DNA from 3 places in the Latilactobacillus parafuchuensis genome. Region 2 is predicted to be linked to each of the others. Evidence: predicted binding sites of a transcription regulator. Region 2 holds the regulator's gene; each other region holds the start of a gene.

Region 1 (7,580 bases), 520 kb from region 2:
GAAACTAAAGCGCCAGAGGGGTATCTATTGAACCAAACGCCAGTTAAGTTTGAAATTAAAGCGACCGCAGCCGGCAAACCGGTAATAGTAACTGCCAGCTCGAAGTTTATCAATTATCAAGGTGCTGCTAAATTGATAAAGACTAATGTCGCTGGTCAAAAATTAGCAGGTGCGCATTTTAAGGTCATCGATGCCAAAGGCCAGACTGTTAAAGGGTTATCAGATGTTATTTCGAATCAGCAAGGGATTGCCAAGGCACCAAATTTAGCGCCAGGCACATACAGTTTCGTTGAAACGAAGGCACCAGCGGGATACATCTTAAATCAAACGCCAGTTAAGTTTGAAATTAAAAGAAATGATTCTGGCAAACCAGCAGTTGTGATTGCAAGTGTCCATTTTGTTAACTACCAAGGTAGTGCGAAGTTAGTTAAGACCGATGCTGAAGGTCAGAAATTAGCGGGTGCACACTTTAAAGTGGTTGATACTCAGGGCCAAACAGTCAACGGTTTAGCAGATGTTATTTCAGACGACCGAGGAATTGTGAAAGCGACTGGTTTAGCACCAGGTGCTTATAGCTTCATTGAAACCAAAGCGCCGAATGGTTACGTCATCAATACAACGCCAGTCGCGTTTGAGATTAAAGCCAACACGGTCGGTAAGCCAGCGGTTGTGACCGCTAGTGCGCATTTTGTCAACTATCAAGGAAGTGCGCAGTTGATTAAGACTGAGACTAATGGTCAAACACTAGCGGGTGCACACTTTAAAGTGGTTGATGTTAAGGGTCAAACAGTCGACGGTTTAGCAGATATTATTTCAGATCAACAAGGACTGGTGACCGCGATGCATTTAGCGCCTGGTCAATACAGTTTTATTGAAACCAAGTCACCGACTGGATACGTTTTAAAGACGACACCTATTAAATTTGAGATTCAAGCTAGTGCAAAGGGCGAACCGACAATGGTGAACGTTGGCCGTTTTGCCAATCGACGGGTAACGCCTAAGGTTAAACCCAAGAAGCCTGGCAAACCTAATAAACCGAATCAATCGCATCAAACCGAATTTTTACCGCAAACGGGTGAAGATTTCATGAAAGCGACGGTTTGGATTGGAATCGGATTGATTATTATTGGGGGAGTTGTTTATTATAATCGGCGTAAGAAGCGTGATTAAATAAAATCGCTATTAGTAATTAATTAGCAAAAACAATCTGTGACAGAACTCGGTTATCAATTGAGTATCAAGTTGGAGAATCGCCTATCCCGAACTAAGGATAGACGATTTTTTGATTTGAACGGAAATTGATGAGTTATGGCGCGCGTCGAAGAAGAATGTTCGCTTAATATCCAGAATACTAAGGCTTATGGCACAGTTTCTTTTTGACTAGTTAATATTGCAATGCAGCCATTGTCGCAGCGGCATCTGAACCATCACATTTTTGATAGGGTTTTAGAATAACGGGTTGAATGGCCGTTCGATTAATAAGAAATTGATTTTGTTGAATATATTGGCGGAGTAACGCAACTAAGCCGGGTTGAACGAATATTTGTCCATGTAAAATAATCTGTTGGGAATCGAGAAGTGTTGAGATATTATTGACAGCTTGTGCCAGATATTGCATGGCATGATCAAGGATGTTAATCACCCCTTCATCACCAATTTCATAGGCCTGTAAAACCACTTCAATCGTGATATCAGCAACGTTATCGACGAGTTGACGTAAATAGCTTTGGGGTAATTTTTGATATAGCAACTGGGTCTTTTTGATTAACCAACCCTCACTAGCGTAAGTCTGAAGACAGCCGCGGCGACCGCATTCGCAATATTCACCATTAGGATTCATGATATTGTGGCCAATTTCACCGACCAAGAAATTGTTAGTACCGTAAATTTGGCCCTGGTTCATGGACGAACAAAAAAGGCCACGACCAACGTGGAAGAAGATGAAGTTCATGTCGTGATGTGCGTCATTGAATAGTCGTTCGCGGATTGCCATACAGTGAACGTTATTTTCTAAATAGATTGGCAGATCAATCTTATTCAAAATCAATGTTAAATCAAAGCTTAACCAGAGTGGATTATTGCTGACAATTTGGTGCGCTTCTGCATCGAAATGCCCAGGTAAGGCAATCCCAACGGCCCTGGGGTGGTAATTTTGGCAGATATTAATAAATGTTTGTAATTGTTGATAATAAAAAGTGCCAGTTAACTGTTGATTAAACGTCGTTTTGTCGATACGAATACTAGTCTGTTTAAAAATTTGTCCAATATTATCCACTAGACTGAAAGTTAAGAAACGTTCCGATAGTTCACTGCCAATGAAGAATTCTCGTTTGCCGACAGCCGCTAACAAAATGCGACGTCGACCGGAACCGGGAACGGTTGGCCCGGTTTCGCCAACGACGTGGACGATATTGGTGGCGATTAAGTCGTTGACAATCGCACCCGTAATCGCCTGGGTGATACCGGTCATCCGGGCGATATCGACTCGCGAAAGTGGGCCATGAATCGTGATAATTTTGATAATTTGCTTTTTTTGAGTTTGTCTTTTTTAGTATCACTCATAAAAGTTACCTCGCTTGATGTTGATAACTATGATAGCGCTTTAACTTTCTTTTAGCAATTAAAAAAGAATGATAATTGGTCTAGACTCTTGAAAATTAACAATGGGTGGACTAACATGAGCGTTGTAAGGAAATGAAGCGCTTTTATCGGCCGATAAAGTATATCTTAAATTTCTTTTAGAAATGAATGATCAAAGGAGGATATTTTCGTGAAGGATAAATCGACTTCTAAATTTAATAGTTTTATGGAACACTATTTAATGCCAGTTGCTGCTAAGCTAGGGGCCTACCAACCGCTGATTGCGATTCGTGATGGGATTACGCTTGCGATGCCACTCATTATCGTGGGGTCATTTTTCATGATTCTAGGTAGCTTTCCAGTGGTTGCTTGGACGGATTGGATTACGAATACAGCTAGTAATGGTACCAGCATTGCCGATGTTTTTAATAAAATCACCAATGGTTCATTTGGTTTACTTGGTCTAATTGGGACCTTTGGGATTGCATCGAGTTTTGCTGAACAGCATCACACTGATGGTAAATCAGCGGGGATCATTGCCGTTGCGTCATATTTTGTTGTGACGCCTAGTGTCATGAGTGCCGCTAAGGTGCCACTAGAAGGGATGCCTTATGGTTATTTAGGTTCAAAAGGGTTATTTATTGGGATTATCATTGGCCTACTGACTGGTTGGATTTTCCAATGGTTTATTAATCATAATATTCAAATTCATTTACCAGATACAGTACCACCAGCAGTTGCTCAAAGTTTTTCAGCATTAATTCCAGGCGCCGTCATTATCGCCTTATTTGGGCTTGTTTATGCCATTTTTGCCTGGGCTAATTGGGGTAACGTGCATGATCTATTATTAAATGTTTTTGCAACACCACTTGGTCTATTATCAGATACGCTTGGTGGCACGATTGTCGCCATTCTATTAAATAGTTGTTTCTGGTTCGTCGGCATTCATGGGGCTAATGTCATCAATAATATCATTCAACCACTTTGGTTGATGAATACTGATGCCAATCGCCTGCTCTTAAAAGCGGGTCATTTAGATATTGCCCATGGTGGTCATATTATTACACAGTCCTTCATAGATAACTTTGTTTATATGGGTGGCGGTGGTGCGACCCTTGGCTTAGTTTTAGCTCTTGGGATTATTGTTGCAACTCATCGAGCTTCTAAACAATCAACTCTATTAGCACCATTAACGATTACGCCTGGTTTATTCAACATCAATGAACCAACGATGTTTGGGTTGCCAGTAGTCTTAAATACGACTATTATCATTCCATTTATTGTCGCACCAATTGTCAACGCTATCATTACTTACGGTGCCATGGCTAGCGGGATTGTCCCACTAGGAACGGGTGCGGTTATTCCATGGACAATGCCACCAATTATTTCTGGCTTCTTAGCAACCAATAGCATTAACGGCTCACTGTTACAAATCGTTAATATTATTATTGATATTTTGCTTTACTTCCCATTCATGCTTTCTTTGAACAATCAACAAAAGATAGCTGAAGACAGCGAACAGAAAGCATCAAAAAATTAGGAAAATGGTGGTATAATCATGAAACGATTAATTAGTGCCGACAGTAGCGAAATACTCGCTATGAACGGTCAAGAACTAAAACAAAGTATTAAGGCGAGTGAAGGGCGCGTCGTACTCAGTGAAAATGTCGTCGTTCATGAACCAATGGACGGGATTACGACCTCTGAAATAGCGGCGGCATTCGGGGCGGATTTAATTTTATTGAACGCTTTAGATGTTTTGAAACCTCTAATTTTGGGACTCTATCCAGGTGAAGAAACCATGGCGACTGCCAAGGTGCATACCGATGGCACGATTATTCAACGATTACAGAAGTTAGTTGGTCGACCAATTGGGGTTAATTTAGAACCCGTCGATCCAGAGGCTGATATGGCTGAAAGTCGGTTAGTGATTCCAGAAGGTCGGATGGCGAGTGTTAAAACTTTTAAAGCGGCAGAACAATTAGGGCTGAACTTTATTGTTTTAACGGGTAATCCAGGAACTGGTGTGACGAATGAACAAATCGCCAAGAATATTAAATTAGCAAAAGAGAATTTCTCAGGGCTAATCATTGCTGGTAAGATGCACGGTGCTGGGGTTAACGAACCGGTTGTTAGTGAAACGGCCGTCAGCGCCTTTATTGAAGCTGGTGCTGATGTCATTTTAGTGCCCGCTGTGGGAACTGTCCCTGAATTTGATGATGCTGAACTTAAAGCAATCGTAAAACTTGCGCATCAACACGGTGTGTTAGTGATGAGTACGATTGGAACGAGCCAAGAGGGTTCTGGTTCACACTTTATCGAGGCCGTTGCGCTACGCAATAAGATTGCCGGCGTTGATATTCAACATATCGGTGACGCCGCGTGGGGCATTCAATCGCCAGTTGAAAATATTTTTGCACTTAGTCGGACCATTCGTGGTGATCGGCATGCGATTGTTCGAATGGCGCGTTCGATTAATCGATAGTTTATAACTAAAAGAATCATTGGTGTAACCACAAAAAAGAGTATCTGCTAAAAGGCAGGTACTCTTTTTGGATATTGATAGACTCAAAAGCTAAACAGCTTAGTCACTCTCTAAAATGTGTTCGTCATCACAGCTTCCTGTGCTTAGCGACGTTTCGCAAACAAAGTCTTAAAACCCAGACTTTATTCACGGAACTGGGCTAATGCTCAGAAGCTACCCGTGAGGACTCACATTCTTTAAAACGCGTTCCTGAGCTAACTTTTTCCGTCTAGCTATAAATGGCGAACCATGACTAAAGGACAGTCATAATTCGCCATTTTAGGCTATACTCAAAAGCTAAACAGCTTAGTCACTCTCTAGTGTTTTTAATCGTTCGTCGATCATGTTGATGACTTTTTTACGGTCTGTTTCGTTTTCGACGAAATCTAGTTGGTCGCCGTCGATTTGCATCTTAGGGCTTTCATCGTAGTCGTCATACCAAGCGTCGTAACGTTTGTTTAATTCCTTGTAATAATCATAGAGGGTTGGATCGTAATCTAATTGTTCATATGAACGACCGCGTTTTTGAATCCGTGAAAGCATGGTTTCGAAGCTGACCCGTACGTGAACGAGTAGGTCGGGGCGCTTTTTATGGGCAGCATAAGGTAATTCTTGCATCATGTTGTCCAATAATGAATCGTAAACTTGGACTTCAGTATCCGTTGCGCGACCTAAATCAGCATTCAAATGGAATAATAATGAATCTTCAAAAATTGAACGGTCTAAGATATTGTTATCATCAGCGTAAGCTTGTTTGATACTATCAAAACGTTTATTTAAGAAATAGATTTGAAGTAGGAAAGCGTATTTCTTAGGATCCTTATAAAATAATGGTAGGACCTCGTTATCGTCAACGGATTCATAAAAGGCTTTCGTGCCTAAATGATCGGATAAAAATTTAGTTAAGCTAGTTTTTCCTGCACCGATTGTGCCAGCAAGTACGAGCAATGTCATCAGTCTCCCTCTTTTAACTGCAAATTGTGGTAATCTATTGGTTATTATACAACATATAGTGTTAATTGAGCAAAGCTCACTAGAATATTCTAGCATTTTCGGGTTAAAAAGCAATCTTTGTTTAACTTATTTATAGTGAGCTATTTTTACGATTCAAATAGTGTTAAAATTAATTAATGATAATGAATCACTTTGGGAGGACTAATAAAAGGTGGACAATACTAATATCTATCTGATGCAATCAGATTGTGAAAAATATGATTTACTGCTTGATATCGCTAGTTTAAAGCGCGATGAACTACCGGTCAAAAAGCGGATTGAACTCTCTAGAAGCAATGATCCATTAGTTGATGACGTTAATTTAAAACAAGTTGCGACACTTTTGAATCGCAATTATGGCAGTTTATATAATATGTATATGAGTATTGTCGACGATTTGAAAAAAATTGTGGGCCAAGATACGGAAGAAACACAGCTGCTATTTAGTGTGCCGTCTGATGTTTATCACTTTTCATTGGTCAGCAAGTCCGATGTTTATGATTTCGTAAAAATATTATTGACTGGTGAAGAAATGGGCTTCCAGACGTTCTGGGAGGACCATAATAGTAGTAAAGCAACAGTTTTACGCCATCTGAAGAGTTTACGGGATTTCATCCGTTCTTTTGATGTCCGGATTTTTTATGACCCAATCCGCTTAGAAGGCGATGAAAGTACGATTCGTTTAATCTTGATTATGCTTTTCTGGATGGCAACGGATGGTCATTCTTGGCCATTCGAAGCAATCGATCGTGGCGATGCCCTAGAAGCGTTTGATGTGACCGTTGAACGCTTCCAATTAGCGCAACCTAATTTATTAACGCGTGAAATCGGTGGTTACGCGATGGCCGTGATTTACCATCGTGTAATGCAAAAGAAGTTTATTAAAGACACCTCGGCCCAAGATATTATTCGGTACCCAGTGCCTAATATGACGCACGAATTTATGGTGCGGCCATTTACCCGCGAAGCAATCCGGATGCGTAGTATTTTAGCGCAGATGACGGATCAAGAAGCCATGTTAGAATCGTTGAACATGTATTATACGTTTAATTTTAGTCCCATCTTTTTGCATAGCGAGAACCGGTATGCCTTGGCTGATGGCGAACAACATACGCGCTATGTGCCTGAAATTAATCAGTTTGTCTCAGATTTTGTTGATCGGATTCCGTTAAATGTTCATTATTTCTTAAAATTAGATGACGCAGAAGTCGATATTTTGAAACGGACGCTAATCGCGATGACGGCTTCAACTTATATTTATAAAAAAGACGTGACGTCGCGGGTTAACCGTTTCTTATTAGATGCCAATTTGAATTTAAAAGAGGATCAACTCTTGAAACGGGACGTTGAAGATACGGTTGATCATTTATTCATGAATAGTGATGTTGCTTTCTTAAAAGACATGCATGATGAAATCGTTAATGGTTACTACAACGTTTTCATACAGCTCATCCAACAGCGAGCACCATTACACCGGGTCAAC
Region 2 (7,580 bases):
ACTGGGAACGTAAAATGATTTCGCTTGTCAGTTTCCCGGTTACCACCAACGGTTGCATCCGCCGTTAAAACAATCGCTTTAACGTGATGAGCCATCGCTTCATCTAAGATTTTACGGTTAATGTCATCATCTTTACTCATATAGAGTTGGAACCATTGTGGGCCACCATGGGCCGCATCCGCCATATCAGCAATGCTTGCTGAGGCAAATGAACTCATCGTTAGAATTGAGCCGTAATCGGCAATTCCTTTTGCCGTGGCAGCTTCACCTTGCGTATTCGCTAGCTTGTGCGCTGCAACGGGGGCCATGATGATTGGTGATGTCAGTTGATCGCCAAATATTTCAGTCTTCGTGTCCGGATTTTCAATGTCTCTTAAAACATGGGGCACAATATATTTATGATTGAATGAGGCAATATTTTCTTTAATCGTATAGAGATCGCCTGCGCCGCTGTAAATATAGCCGTAGCCATCTTGTGGGATCACTTTACCAGCATCTTCTTCTAGTTCGTATAGATTGATAATATTGAGTGCTTTCTCTGCTGAACTTGTTACATATTGATTATTTGCCATTTTAAAGACCTCCATCGATCGTGTAATCGTTTACAATTCCATTATAGCGCTTTTATGGTTGTGCACAACCAATTCAACTTATAAATCGTTAATTTCATTAATAATATTCAATTTAACCTAAACTAGTATTAAAGACCACTCGTTTTTAGTCCTTATTAATTGCTAAAATTAATTGATCATTTAATATCATTCCCGCTATCAAAAAAGTCATCATTTCCTAATTAGAAATGATGACTCTTTTAATAGCTTACACCACACCTATAGTTGACTGATTATCATACTGTACGGTGATTTAAACGCTTATTATTAATTATAGATTAACTTTACTTGCGTGTTTCTTACCATCACGACTGTAATTGCCAACTTCAGCAAAAATCGCATTAACAAACATGTCTGAGGCTTCTTCGACGGCATTGTCTTCACCGTATTTACGAACCGAGACCGTTGCTTCGGCCATTTCTTGATCCCCAACAACTAATGTATAAGGAATCTTGCTTGTTTGGGCTTCACGAATCTTATAACCCATTTTTTCGTTGCGATCATCGATCCGAACCCGTAAGCCCTTTTTAACCATAGCATCTTTAACGCCCTTAGCATATTCATAGTGCAAATCATTCTTAACGGGAATAATCACAGCTTGCGTTGGTGCTAACCAAGTTGGGAAAGCGCCTTTGTAGATTTCTGTTAAGTAAGCAGTAAAACGTTCTATCGTTGACACTAAGCCACGATGAATCATGACTGGACGGTGCATTTCACCATCTTCGCCGACATATTCAAGTTCAAAACGTTCTGGCAACATGAAATCTAATTGAATCGTTGACAATGTTTCTTCATTGCCAGTGGCCGTCTTCGTCTGAACATCTAACTTAGGACCGTAGAAGGCTGCTTCGCCTTCGGCTTCAACATAGTTCAAGCCCAAATCATCCATAGCACCCTTTAACATTGCTTGCGCCTTATTCCACATTTCGTCATCGTCAAAGTACTTTTCAGTATTCTTAGGATCACGATAGCTCAAACGGAAGGTGTAATCATTGATGTTAAAATCAGCATAAACTTGAATCATCAAGTTCAAGATTGATTTAAATTCATCTTTGATTTGGTCGGGACGAACAAAAGTATGCCCATCATTTAAAGTCATTTCACGAACCCGTTGTAAACCTGATAAGGCCCCTGATTTTTCATAACGGTGCATCATGCCAAGTTCAGCTAAGCGAATTGGTAATTCACGGTATGAACGAGGGTGATGTTTGTAAACTTGGATATGTGAAGGGCAGTTCATTGGGCGTAATTCAAGCATTTCACCATCACCCATGTCCATTGGTGGAAACATGTCTTCACGATAATGATCCCAATGACCTGATTGTTTGTATAAATCAAGGTTCGCTAAGATTGGCGTGTAAACAGGTTCGTAACCATTAGCGACTTCTTTGTCGATAATGTAGCGTTCGATTGTCCGTCGAATAGTGGCTCCGTTTGGTAACCAGTAAGGTAAGCCTGCCCCGACCTTAGGATCAACGAAGAATAAGTCTAATTGGTTCCCAATCACCCGGTGATCGCGTTCTTTCGCTTCTTGACGACGTTGTAAATCAGCTTCCAATTCAGCTTGTTTCGGATAAGCCGTCCCATAAACCCGTTGTAACATTTGGTTGCTTGATTTACCTTGCCAATAAGCACCGGCCACTGATAATAGTTCAAAGAATTTAACATCGCTGACTTTCGCCAACATTGGTGCTAAAGCAAAGTCTGAATAAGTCCCTAATTGATAAATGAGTACTTGATCAGCATCAACTTTATCTAATAATGCTAATTTATAAGTTTGGCCCGCAAATAAAGCTTTGGCATCGGTTTTAGCCATCATCACACGTTGAATGGCTTCACCTGATTGAATCAATTTGGCCATTGCTTTTTTAATATCGGGTAAATCAGTCACGGCTAATTGGCCGTTTTCATTGTCGGTATCATAAAAGAAACCATCTTCAGTAGCGTTGACTTCACCAAATTGCATTTCTGGATAACGTTGGTTTAAAACAGCTGCCAAAACAAACGCAGCGGTATTCCAAATTGCCTTCAAGCTGATTGCTTCATCATCTTTGGTGATGATTTCAATAGCCCCATCTTCTAAAAGTGGTTGGTGTAAATCGACCACTTCACCATTGAATTTACCAGCAACTGCTTTTTTAGCTAAGCTTGTACTAATTGATTTCGCAACATCGAATAAACTAGCTGCTTGTTCAAAAGTCTTCTTAGCACCATCTGGAAACGTTAATTGAATTTCTGCCATCTTTTGACACTCCTTTATTTTTGGTTATCAACAATAAAAAAAGTCCCTGAGATACATATAAAAATGTACCTCAGGGACGAATTGATTTCGCGGTTCCACCCATCTTGAGCTCAAAAATAATTGAACTCCAGCTTTAGCGTCTTTAACGGTAACGACCCGATCTTACGATAACTCTCAAAAAGTGGTCCATTAAATGTACTTTTGAAAAACTTTCAGCGCTGTTTTTCTCTCTGATCAATCCTGCATTCAATAGGTGTCTTTTATCATTGATTAAATTCATTAAACCACTTTCATCGGCGTTATGCAACCCCTAATCAGATTAATTTAACCGACGATTATGGCCGGATACTTCGACCTCTTTAGCCAAATAACGAACTCGTTGCATAATCCGCCCGGCTTTGACCGGTTCATTGTCCCCCCGTTGGCTGGTGGTTAGATGTTGTTCGAGTTCGTCCATCGTAAAGTTGGAACTGAAGAAAGTCGGTAATTGTTCTTGCATCCGATATTGCAAGATGATTCCAAGCACCTCATCCCGAATCCACGCGCTCAATGCATCGGCCCCAATGTCATCAATCATCAAAATTGGCGCTTTTTTAATGACGTTAACTTTATCTAGCACGTTATTTTGACCAATCGCATTTTTCATTTCAACCGCAAAGGTCGGAAAATGGATCAAGGTGGTTTCGAATCCGTCTAACGCGAGTTCATTGGCTAAAGCGCCTAGCAGATAAGTTTTACCAACCCCGAATTTACCACATAGGTATAAGCCTTGGTGGTAAATCGTTGGGGCGTTTTTGATATCCTCAATAAATTGTAGCGCCGTCACTAATGGTAACTTACGCTCATTGATATCGTATTGGGCTAAATTGGCATCCACAATATCTTTAGGCATATTAATCGATTTAACCCGGGCCTTTAAAGCTTGTTGTTCCCGCTGCTTCATTAGCGAGGCTGTTGGTTCATAACTCACATCAATAAAATGATTGATTAAAACCAGCTTAGGCGCGTATCCGGGCGCTAACGTCGTTTGCCCGTTGGCTAATTTCTGCTTTTCATTAACGTATTCGTAGATTTTAGCGGCGCTCCGCGTGACTGTTTCCTGCGTCAGCCGATCCTGATTCGCCTCAATAAAAGCTTGCACATCCGGATCTTGTAAGGCGGATTCAACCAATTGATTGAAACGTTGGTTTAACTGGCGACGATTCATCTGTTCGATGAGTCCTTTTTTCATATCTTCCATTATTCTCCCCGCCCTTCACGAATTTTTTTGAGCAATTGATCGACTTGATTCTGATCGGCCTTAGTTGTTGTTTCCTTGGGTGCCTGATAATCGGGTTGCGCCCACTTCGGCACGGTTTCTTGTTTCGTCGGTTTTGTTTGATAACGATTATTTTGTTTCGTCTTCGCTTTATCAGTTTGCGCCGTTTGGAACTGACGAATCTGCTGAATCGCATCAACCGGCGTTTGAACCCCTTTTTGCGCCCATTGATTAGCAATCCGGTCCAACAAGGCTTGCGTTAACCCTTCATAACGTTCAGTAATGTACGCCACTAAAATGTTGAGCACATCGTTACTAAAAATATAGCGTCCTTGCAAATCTTTTAGTGCCCGAATTTCATTTTTAGCGACGTAGCCGTGTTTTTTCTGCTTTAAATCGTTCAAATAATCGACCGGTAGATAGCGTTGGCTGTCTGTTAACCACTGCATTTCTTGTTCGTTAAACTTGGCCTGCTGCCCCTGCTTTTGTAATTCACTTAAGGTATATTTAGAATCAGTCGCTACTTTATTTTGAGCGGCGTGGCGGCGCGTATAGTTGCCCAGAACATTTTGTTCAAGCGCCTCCATATTCAACGTATTGTCTCTGGCATCCATCGTCGTGCCCATTAAGTTCGCGAGGGTTATTTCGTCTAAGCCGTAGAAATAATGTAAATTAAATAACCGTTGTTCATTGCGTAGCACTTCATCGGGTGAAATCTGCCGTTGCCCTAACACATCTTGCAACAGTTCCCAATCAAACGTCTGTAACTCAAGCGCGCTAAAACTAGGTTTATTCGGCGATTTCTGCTGATAAAGGCTCTTCGTTTCTGCCACGCCATCTGGTGTATTTAGCAAATGGTCATTTTGAACGTGGAAGACGGTTAAAAAGTTCTTACTGACTTCTTTATAATCTTGTGAACGTACCGGTTGGAGCTTAAACCGCTCCCGCAATTCGATAAACCGCTTCTCGCCAACCGATTCATACAACACAACGCTCAATAGATCGTCTTTAAAAAAAACATTTGGTTTCATTGGCGCGTATAGTTCATAAACCAATTGGCGGCCTGCTTCACCATTTTTTTGATACGTCCGGATTAAGCCTAATGCCTCTAATTTACTGCGGCCGTCATAGAACGCTGGTAAATCGACACTCAATAAATTCAATAGCGTTGCGTGGGTTTGAAATTGATGTTGGCTCGCAACATCCTTCACTTGGCTCCACAATAACAAATAAAGACTATAGGCAACGGCACCCATCAACGGTTGATACAAATACGTCACCACCGTTTGGTCGAAATCAGTTAAGTAGTTTGCTTTCGTCACCAAAAAGCCGTCTTTTGGACTTAAAAAATCAAATGCATCAGCCATAAAAACGTCCTTTCCTTATTTTGATTCTTTTGCTTTTTCTTTTTTCATCATGTCTTGTAATTCTTTCATGAAGACATTCATATCCTTGAATTGCCGATATACACTGGCAAAACGAATATAGGCAATCTCATCGATTTCTGGCAATAGTGCCATCACGTATTCACCGACTGCTTGTGACGACACTTCATTTTCACCTAATGCTCGAATTTTATTTTCGACATCGTCGACGATTTCCGTCATTTGTTCCATGGTAACCGGCCGCTTTTCAGCCGCCCGAATCAACCCACGCAATAACTTATCACGATTAAATTCTTCGCGCGTCCCGTTTTTCTTGATGACTAGTAATGGTGTTTGTTCAACGCGTTCAAACGTCGTAAACCGGAAGCGACAGTTTTCGCATTCACGACGACGACGGATAACTCGCCCCTCATCGGTTGGTCGACTGTCAATCACCCGTGAACTATTTTGATGACAATGCGGACATAACATAGTGACACCTTCTATTCTTAAATTAAGCTTTTATTTTAGTTTAGTATAAACCCATCTTATCCTAGTTATTATACCATGAACACGCAAATTCACTAAATGTTGAATCGTCAAAAATCCCGACCAAAGTTTAATTTAGTCGGGATTTTTTAACTAATCAGTGATTTTCGTTAATAAACTATTAATTTGCGCCTGCAGTATTGCTAACGACCCTTCATTCTCTAATATAAAATCGGCCCGCGCTCGCTTTTCAGCCAACGACAACTGACTATTGATTCGTAATTCAGCCGCTTCAGCTGTTAACTGATTACGGGCCATCAACCGTGCTAATTGCGTCGCATGTGAGACAGCGACCACAGCCACGCCATCAAATAATTCGGCGTACCCTTGTTCATACAACAACGGAATATCAACCACCACAACTGAGGCTTGCTTAATCGCGGCCATCTGTGCAATCAAGGCCTGGCGAATAACCGGTGCGGTAATCGCGTTCAACTGCGCTAAAGCTGTCGGTTGTCCAAAAACGAGTTGGCCTAATTTGTGACGATCGACCTGACCATCAATCACTAACGAGTCCCCAAAAGTGGAGGCAATTTGTTCTTTAACCGTTTGATTTTCCGCCATCACTTGATGGGCCACTTGATCCGCATCAATCACCGGTACGCCCAACGTCTTAAAAATGGTGGAAACTGCCGATTTGCCCGTCGCAATCCCGCCCGTTAACCCTAAAAAATAGGTCATTAACGCGCCTCTTTTCTAATCTGACAATGCGGACAAAAGTGAGTGCCACGTTGGGCGACCTTTATTTTTTCAATCGGCGTCTGACAACGTTCGCACGGTTCCCCTTTTTTACCATAGACATGTAACATCTCTTGAAAGGCACCAGCATGTCCGGTCGCGTTCAAAAAGGTGTTGACGGTGGTGCCCCCACTATTAATCGCTAATTGCAATTCAGTAATGATGTCATCGTGGAGTTTTTGAACTTCCGCTTGCGTTAATAAATCAGCCGGTGTTTCCGGATGAATCTGGCTCAACCACAATGTTTCATCCACATAAATATTACCTAAGCCGGTCACCACTTTTTGATCCAACAATAACGGTTTGATGGCTTTATGGTGTTTTTGTAACGCTTGATAAAACTGGTGCACGTCAAACGTCGCCGGTGTCGGTTCGGGGCCCAAGGTTTTCAGCCCAGCAACCGTCATTTCTTGGCCGGTTTCAATCAACTGCATCCGGCCAAATTTACGCGTGTCTAAATAACGTAATTGCGTCCCATCAGTCATCTCAAAAATCACGTGGGTGTGCTTGGTGACGGGTGCACTTTGATCATCCACTTCGTATTTACCTTCCATCCGCAGATGGCTAACGACCGTTAAATCGTGATCAAATCGAATCAATAAATATTTGCCCCGCCGATCGACACCGGTAATTTGCCGATCCACTAAGCCGTCTAAAAAGACTTCATCAGGATTAACGACAATTTTAGACCATAAAATTTGGATGTCTTTGACGGTTTTACCAATGACTAATTCCGCTAATCCACGCCGGACATTTTCAACCTCTGGTAATTCTGGCATTGTTTTCCACCTTATTTCTTAATGTCATACCAAGTGGGC
Region 3 (7,580 bases), 180 kb from region 2:
AGCTGTTCAGCTTCTGAGTATAGCCTAGAATCTGACATTATGACTGGGTCTTTAGTCATAATGTCAGATTTGTAGCTAGACGGAAGAAGTTAGCTGAGAAGCGCATTAAAGAAAAGTAAGTGCGCTATGATCTAAGTGCTAAAAAAAGCAACGACGAATTAAAAAAATTCGTCGTTGCTTTTTTGTGCCACTATTCCGTTGATTCATTGTTCTGCGTACCAGTTCGTGGCGGTTGATTGCGATTCGTCGTTTTAGTCAACACGTATTGTTCAATCAGACTAATAATCTGCTGATTTTGCGGTAAATCTGAATGTTGCGCATTATCACCGGTTACCGTAATTTCGGTATAACTCTTAGCCTGACCTTGATAAATATATTTACCGGCTTCCACACTGCGCGCGGGCACAATCCCATCATTTTCGTAATTTTCAGTCCCCGCAATTGAATACATCGCAAAGTTGGTTGGTATCTTTTCACGATTTTTAATAAAATCAGTCAACATTTGTGACTTGTGCGCTAATGACGTTTCACTAAAATTATACGGTGAGCCGATCGTCATCAGTTTCTTAACCGTAATATCATCGCGGTCAAAATAATTCTCTAAAAATGCCGTATAGATCAGCCCGCCGTTGGAATGGCCAATCGCTTTAAAATTATTAAACTGATATCGTTTGGCGAGTGCGTTAAAGGCGATTGAAAACCACTTCGCTTGTTTCTTAATATTGCTGTAACCATCTTTATTATTTTCAAACCCCACGACGATGAAGGGTTCATTATCACCCGAGCGGATTGAGCCTGAATAACTAATTTTATTATCGGTATGCACCGTCAATTTCAAAAGACTGTGCCGATTACCCCGTTTGGTATTGAGCTTGGTCACTAACTGATCAAACCGATTTTGAGTCGCACTACTGCCCGGAATAAAAATCACCGGGGACATCCGTGAATCATGTCGTTTGGCTAACGTGGTCACATTTTGATGCGTCCATTTCGCAGCTGGCCAAAGTAGCGCACCTACGCCGATTACCCCCGCTAATAAACAAATTAAACTCCATTTTTTAACCGTTTTTGACATCGTGGCCACCCCCTTGTTCATTTAACCGATTAGCGCATTGAACAAACGGCCGATAAATCAGCACGCCAATCACAATATTCAACAAGACGACTGCCAGTGCGCCCCAGTTGCCATTAGTACCGACAAACGCCTGCAATAAGCTAGGCGTCCCCAACGGCACGTTATACACAACTGCCGGTATTAAGTGGCACGCAATCGCCAGTGCCGCCACGCCCATGTTGACTAAGGGCACTAATAGAAACGGAATGAGATACAAACCATTCCCTAAAATCGGTAATCCGACTAACACCGTGCTATTAAAGTTAAATAAGACCGGCAATAAAGACCACCGGCTAATCAGATGTTGATTAGTTTGGCGGCTAAATAAGAAGATGGCAATGATCAATGCCAACGTGCCTCCGGTGCCCCCAATGGCGCCAAACGGTTCATAAAGCGTGCCTAGTGAGAACGGATAAGGCACATTCCAAATTGAATGGTGTGCCAAGGCATAATTCAAATTAGCATTGGTCGCAATCCCGTCTCGTCCGAACTGCGCTAATGTCGGCATGCTCGTTAAACCAAAGAACGTTAGAACACTTGCCAACAGAGTCACACCCAGCGTAAACGGCAAGGTCGCTTGGTTAGCATTCACCGATTGTAATTTTAAGATCACTTGATCCGGTAACACCGAAATCGCCAACCAATTCAACAATAAACTCAATAAGACAGCGATACTTAATACTAAAATAATCGCGCCAATTGAATCAAGCGTCCGACTCAAGGTCGCCTCCGCTAAAACCGGTGTTTGCCGTTGTTGATGGGCCAATTTTTTGAACGCGAAACCGACTAAATAACCGACTAATAGCCCCATAAACAGGCCACCCATACCCAACATGCCTTGAGTAAACGTCAATTCATTGTTGGCCGTGTAGCGGACCGCCAACATTAAATAGGCTAACAAGCCGGTCAGTCCCGCCAGTTGTTCATCTCGTGCATAATACTTGGCCGTATAGCGCGCCATACTGAATGCGGCCAGTGCAGCGATAATCCCCAACGTGAGTCCCGTTAAATGGTTAAAAATAATTGCCAAAAATTGGTGTTTGCCCAACCACGTTGACCAATTAAAAATGGTCGCTAAAAAACTATCGCGATTTAACACCGTTAATTGAATCACCTGACTTAAACTACCGACTAACACAAACGGAAATAATAACATTAAATTTTTTTGCAAAACTTGGTATAAACCGTGTTGCCGCAAACGCAATATCCAGTGAACTAACCAATCATTATTAACCATGTTTTCCCCAACTTCCTAACCCTCGATATACCTTGGCTTCATTCTAGCGGAAATCATCATATTTTGCACTGATTAATACCGTTCAAGACGATCACAATTGCACTTCAACAAAAAATAGCCAATTATCTTTAATACTAAGATAATTGGCTATTTTTCATAACGAATACTCAAAAGCCTGACCAACTCGAGTTAGCACTCATTTCCTTAACGTGTTTTTGAGTTGCAACAACTTCCGCTTAACCTAAAATCGCCAATTATCTTAAGTTCAAGATAACCGGCGATTTTCTGTTAATGCTCAGTTGCTAACCGCAACTCAACACACTCATTTCTTTAACGCGATCCTGCGCTAGCTTCTTCCGTCTAGCGACGCCTATCAAATCATGACCAAAAATCCGGTCATAATTTGATAGGCTAGGCTATACTCAGAAGCTGAACAGCTCAGTCGCGCTCATTTTTCTTTAACGTGCTTCTCGAACAGCCTTTTCCGGTTAACTACAGGTTTCAAATCATGGTTAAAACCGACCATAATTCGTATCCTTAGGTTAATCCTCAAAGCCTACCCGTTCGAATCAGCGCTTATTTTCTTTAACGCGCTTCTACACACAAGCTCTTCCGCTTAGCTACGTCTGGTGAACAAAGCCCACAACTCGGACTTCATTCACCAGACTAGGCTAATGCTCAGAACCTAACCGTGTGCAGTCAGCGCTTATTTTTCTTTAACGCGCTTCTCGAACAGCATTTTCCGGTTAACTACAGGATTCAAATCATGGTTAAAACCGACCATAATTCGTATCCTTAGGTTAATCCTCAAAGCCTACCCGTTCGAATCAGCGCTTATTTTTTTATAATCCGCACTTTAGTTGGATGCCGCAATTTGTGCAGGTGCTGCAGCCGCCTATTTCTTGGATGGTGCCTTTTTTACAGATTGGGCACGGGTTGCCGATTGCGAGTGGATCATTTTCGTCCACGACTGGCAATTCAGGTGCTGTCGTCGTTTGCTTATCCGCCTTTGCTTGATCGTCGTCTTTCAAAATTAGAACTTGTGAATCGCGACTGCCATCGACGTAGACTGTGCCCCCTTTAGCCCCACCGAAGTAGAGCGCCTTATAGATATCGGAGACTTGATCAACCCGGTAACCGCGTGGTGCGTTAACTGTTTTAGAAATCGAACTATCGACCCAGCGTTGAATCGTGCATTGCACGCTGACGTGCGCTTCTGGTGATAAGGACATCGCCGAGACAAAATAATCAGGTAAATGTTGCGCATCGGCTTCTGGATGTTGGGCTAAATAATCTTCAACAATCTGGGCGTTAACTTCGATAAACTTACCAAGCCGTCCACTTCTGAAATACGAAAATGAGAAGTACGGTTCAAGACCAGTTGAAACACCGACCATCGTGCCCGTTGACCCCGTTGGTGCGACGGTTAAGAGATGCGAATTTCGAATCCCATATTTTAAAATATCAGCTTTCAATGTTTCTGGCATTTGCCGCATATAACCGGTTTCGATAAAGCGTTGGCGTAATGCGCTTGTCTCGACTTCAGTCTTGCCGACTAAGAATGGGAAACTGCCTTTTTCTTTAGCCAATTCAACTGAAGTTTCGTAAGCTGTCACCGCAATTTTTTCGAAAACTTGATCAATTAATCGATTACCTTGGCTAGAACCGTACTTTTGACCGCAATCAATCAACAAATCTGCTAAGCCCATCACACCCAAACCAACCCGGCGTTCATGTTTGGCTTGAATTTCATTTTTATCGAAGAAATACGGCGTCGCATCAATCACGTTATCTTGGAACCGCACACTATTCTTCACGGTTTGCGCTAATTTCTCGAAATCGACGGTTTGCGTTTGCTTGTTCACCATGTTGGCCAAATTGATTGACGCTAAATTACAGACCGAATAGGGTGTTAGCGGCTGTTCGCCACACGGATTAGTCGCAACCACCTTTTGACCGTAAGCCGTCGCATTGGTCATCGCATTGGCATTATCGATGAAGAAAATCCCGGGTTCTGCTGAATAGGTCGCACAAGTCGTGATCAAATCCCACAATTGACGGGCTTTAATGGTTTGATAAACATGCACCGCGTGGCCTTGAGCCACCCATTCGCGCACATCGCCACAGTCTTGCCATTGCGTATCATAAACCTGCATTTCGGCTTGATCGTAATGGGCCACATCAGGGAAGCGTAATTGATAGTCGCCATCGCTAATCACCGCGTCCATGAATTCTTTAGTGATGCAGACCGAAATATTAGCGCCAGATAAAAAGTCCTTATCGCGCACGTCGTAAGTCCCATTTAAGGTTAACTTTTGTTGGAGTCGTTGGATTTGTTCCGCCGGTAAATCAGTTTTCTTAGCCAATAGAAATTCAGTGTATTCTTTTTCAGCTGGATCAAGTGGCGTGAAAACTAATTTTTCATCAATCAATTCTTTGATGATTGGATTCGTGTTTTCCGCTTGAATTTTACGTAAAACATCTGGATTTTGCATCTTTGATAAAATAAATTCAAAAATATCGGGATGCCAATCCGCCATCATAATCATTTGCGCACCACGCCGACTGCCACCTTGTTGGACTAGTTGCGTTAAATTGGCTAAATCATTTAACCACGATACGGCGCCGGATGATTTACCGTTGACGCCCCGGACAATCGTATCCTTCGGCCGCAATGTTGAACCGTTCGTCCCGACTCCGCCACCACGACTCATAATTTCCATGACTTCTTGTCGGTGTTTGGCTAAGCCTTCGCGTGAATCCGCGATAAATGGCATCACATAACAATTAAAATAAGTCGCTTGCGACTGTGTGCCAGAACCGTATAACACTCGACCAGCCGGGATTAAATCTTGATTTAACAATAATTTGTAGAACGTTTGTTGCATCTGCTCTTGGTGTTTTGTTTCTTGGCGCGCCATTTCGGTTGAAACCCGTTTGGCAATTTGTTCGTAGAATAATTCTAACGGTTTTTCAACCGCTAACCGGTCGCGCATCACTAGGCCAGTCGTAGCTTCTTGAGTATTCGTTAAACTGCTCCGATAATCTGGTGTGACCTCAATCGTCAATTGATCACCTTCGATGGCGGTCACAAACCCCAACCCTTTAGTTGGATAAGTCGGATCCGGATTCGTGGTCAGCACCACTAAATCACCAACCGTGATTGTTTCGCCACTAATATCTTTATAAGCATAGCGATCGAGCATAATCATCCGCGAAATCCCGTCGAACGTCATCTGCATGTCAGGCGTAATCGGAAAGATCACTGGAAATTGTTGAATATCTTGGTTCAATTTATCAATATTAACTGTTGCTTCAATTGTCATCGTTAGTAGCCTCCAAATAAAAAAGACACAACATATTGTGTCTTTAATAAATTCTACTACCCTATACAGATATTTTCAACCAATTATCGCATAATTTTAGCGTTGACATTTCTCTTCAAAAATAAGACTACCACAAATCTTAACTGAGAAGCACAATCAGTTGGCGACAATTTAACCTACCGAAACTGATTGTGTGCTAACGTTATATTTATTTGACGGATTGGACGGATTGCCGCGATTTTTTGAGAAAATAAAAAAGCGCAAGTAGCGCGCTTTAGTCCTCAATCAATCCTATTGGGCTGACCAGTTATAACTTCTTTAAAATCGCAATAACATTAGCATAGTCGTCTTCGCTAAAAGAAATATGAAATATTTGTTCTGTTGGTGCCATAATATCAACAAGATCATTATAGAGTCTCTTATGTTTATTCAGAATTGCCGTCAAATGAATATTATTAGGAATCAAATCGTGGTTTCTTATTCTTTGAATATTACACGCAATATGAATAAATAACCCTAATTCCTGATCTTGAGACAGTCCACCAGTTAATTGTTTAATCTTTTTTACCGCCGGTGGCAAGACGGCCTTAAGAGCTTCAATATCCAGCCCTATCAATTGTTCTGATAAATAATCATAAATTAACGCATAATCAACAACATCTGGTGCCTCGATTTCTTCAGTAGCAATCAATAAACTTAGTTTGTCCTTTGGCGTTTCAAATAATTTGGAAATTGAAATATAAGGAATCCCGTGCAACTCAGGGTTATAGGTCCCGATGACATAGAGAATATCGTGCGCCTTTTTTAAATGATTCACCTTACTAATTAAATTGGTACGATCACTCGTTGCGAGCGGTACAACACTAATATCGTTCATTTTGATATTCTCTTCTAAATAATTTTTAATTTGCAAGGCCCCACCATGACCACTCATACATAATGTAATAATCACTTTGGTATTTTGCGATTTATGATAATCAGAACGCAATAAATCATAACTGCCTTGATAACTATCTAACACATCCGAATATAATTCATCTAAAGTTGAAACACTGGTAGCTTTATGTGCCACATCAAGTACAATCAACGCGCCTGGAATTTGTACAGTCTTAATTCTAATGCCCGTTTCAAGCGCAATTGACTCGGCTAACTTCTTAAGCGATCCCATATCGTAAAGCATGAGAATGCCTTGGCCCTGATCAATTTCCCTAACTAACATTTTTAATTCTTCAAAAGCGCTATGCATATCTTTGTCCAAGGCCAGGTCATAGGAAAACGTATTTTTAACATCCACTAATGTATTCACCATATTAACAGTAGCTGTAGCCGTGCCTTCCCCATGCGTTGCCACTAAAACGACCGGCTTTTGAGTATCATTCGACTGTGAATATTCTTCCGAAATAAACATTGCTATAAATAAAGCCTCATCACTTGACAGGCTTACATCCATCTCGTGATTAATAACGGTAACTAGGTCTTCGCTAAGACCGTATTCAATACTCGCCCGATCAATAAAGCCTTCCACGTTGTTATCTACAAACGGATACGGTTTGTGTTTATTTTTAAGACTGGTAGCAATATGCAGACACAAACCATAATACACCGATGTTGGGAAGACACGGCCCAATTTTTCTGACGCACCAATTAGAAAAGCATTGACGCTTTTTACAATCCGCGCATCCACCACTTTACTAATTGATTCGATATTGACTGGACTGTCCGCTAAACTTTGGTTAACCGCCTGTAAATCTTTTTTTAGATCCGCGTTTAGAATCGCATTAATGGCTTCGTTAGAAACACCTTGCATTCGGAGTAATCTAATTTTTTCTTCCAATCGACCGTAGATGGAGAATTCTTCACCATTAGGGGTACTTGTTGTCCGCGTTTTTGTCATATTTTCTTC

Evidence for each region. Region 2 encodes NrdR, which represses ribonucleotide reductase genes. Its sites were predicted from a motif close to ACACNATATATNGTGT; they were not measured.
Region 1: a site for NrdR is predicted at 6,105-6,120, ahead of ACVPPQ_RS05535 (deoxynucleoside kinase). Genes of this name have one in related genera too.
Region 3: a site for NrdR is predicted at 5,703-5,718, ahead of ACVPPQ_RS07075 (vitamin B12-dependent ribonucleotide reductase). Genes of this name have one in related genera too.

Annotation. Positions count from the first base shown of each region.
Region 1 covers NZ_CM143875.1:1,099,031-1,106,610, forward strand. Annotated here, with positions in the region: gene ACVPPQ_RS05515 (SpaA isopeptide-forming pilin-related protein) at 1-1,170, shown strand, start outside; gene ACVPPQ_RS05520 (ROK family protein) at 1,385-2,470, opposite strand; gene ACVPPQ_RS05525 (PTS sugar transporter subunit IIC) at 2,807-4,120, shown strand; gene ACVPPQ_RS05530 (DUF7916 family protein) at 4,136-5,065, shown strand; gene ACVPPQ_RS05535 (deoxynucleoside kinase) at 5,411-6,058, opposite strand; gene ACVPPQ_RS05540 (helix-turn-helix domain-containing protein) at 6,270-7,580, shown strand, end outside.
Region 2 covers NZ_CM143875.1:1,623,804-1,631,383, reverse strand. Annotated here, with positions in the region: gene ACVPPQ_RS08030 (alpha-hydroxy-acid oxidizing protein) at 1-572, opposite strand, end outside; gene thrS (threonine--tRNA ligase) at 883-2,853, opposite strand; gene dnaI (primosomal protein DnaI) at 3,173-4,093, opposite strand; gene ACVPPQ_RS08015 (replication initiation and membrane attachment family protein) at 4,093-5,478, opposite strand; gene nrdR (transcriptional regulator NrdR) at 5,494-5,967, opposite strand; gene coaE (dephospho-CoA kinase) at 6,118-6,705, opposite strand; gene mutM (DNA-formamidopyrimidine glycosylase) at 6,705-7,541, opposite strand; gene polA (DNA polymerase I) at 7,553-7,580, opposite strand, start outside.
Region 3 covers NZ_CM143875.1:1,444,332-1,451,911, reverse strand. Annotated here, with positions in the region: gene ACVPPQ_RS07085 (alpha/beta hydrolase) at 191-1,075, opposite strand; gene ACVPPQ_RS07080 (PTS transporter subunit EIIC) at 1,059-2,351, opposite strand; gene ACVPPQ_RS07075 (vitamin B12-dependent ribonucleotide reductase) at 3,194-5,677, opposite strand; gene ACVPPQ_RS07070 (PRD domain-containing protein) at 5,985-7,580, opposite strand, start outside.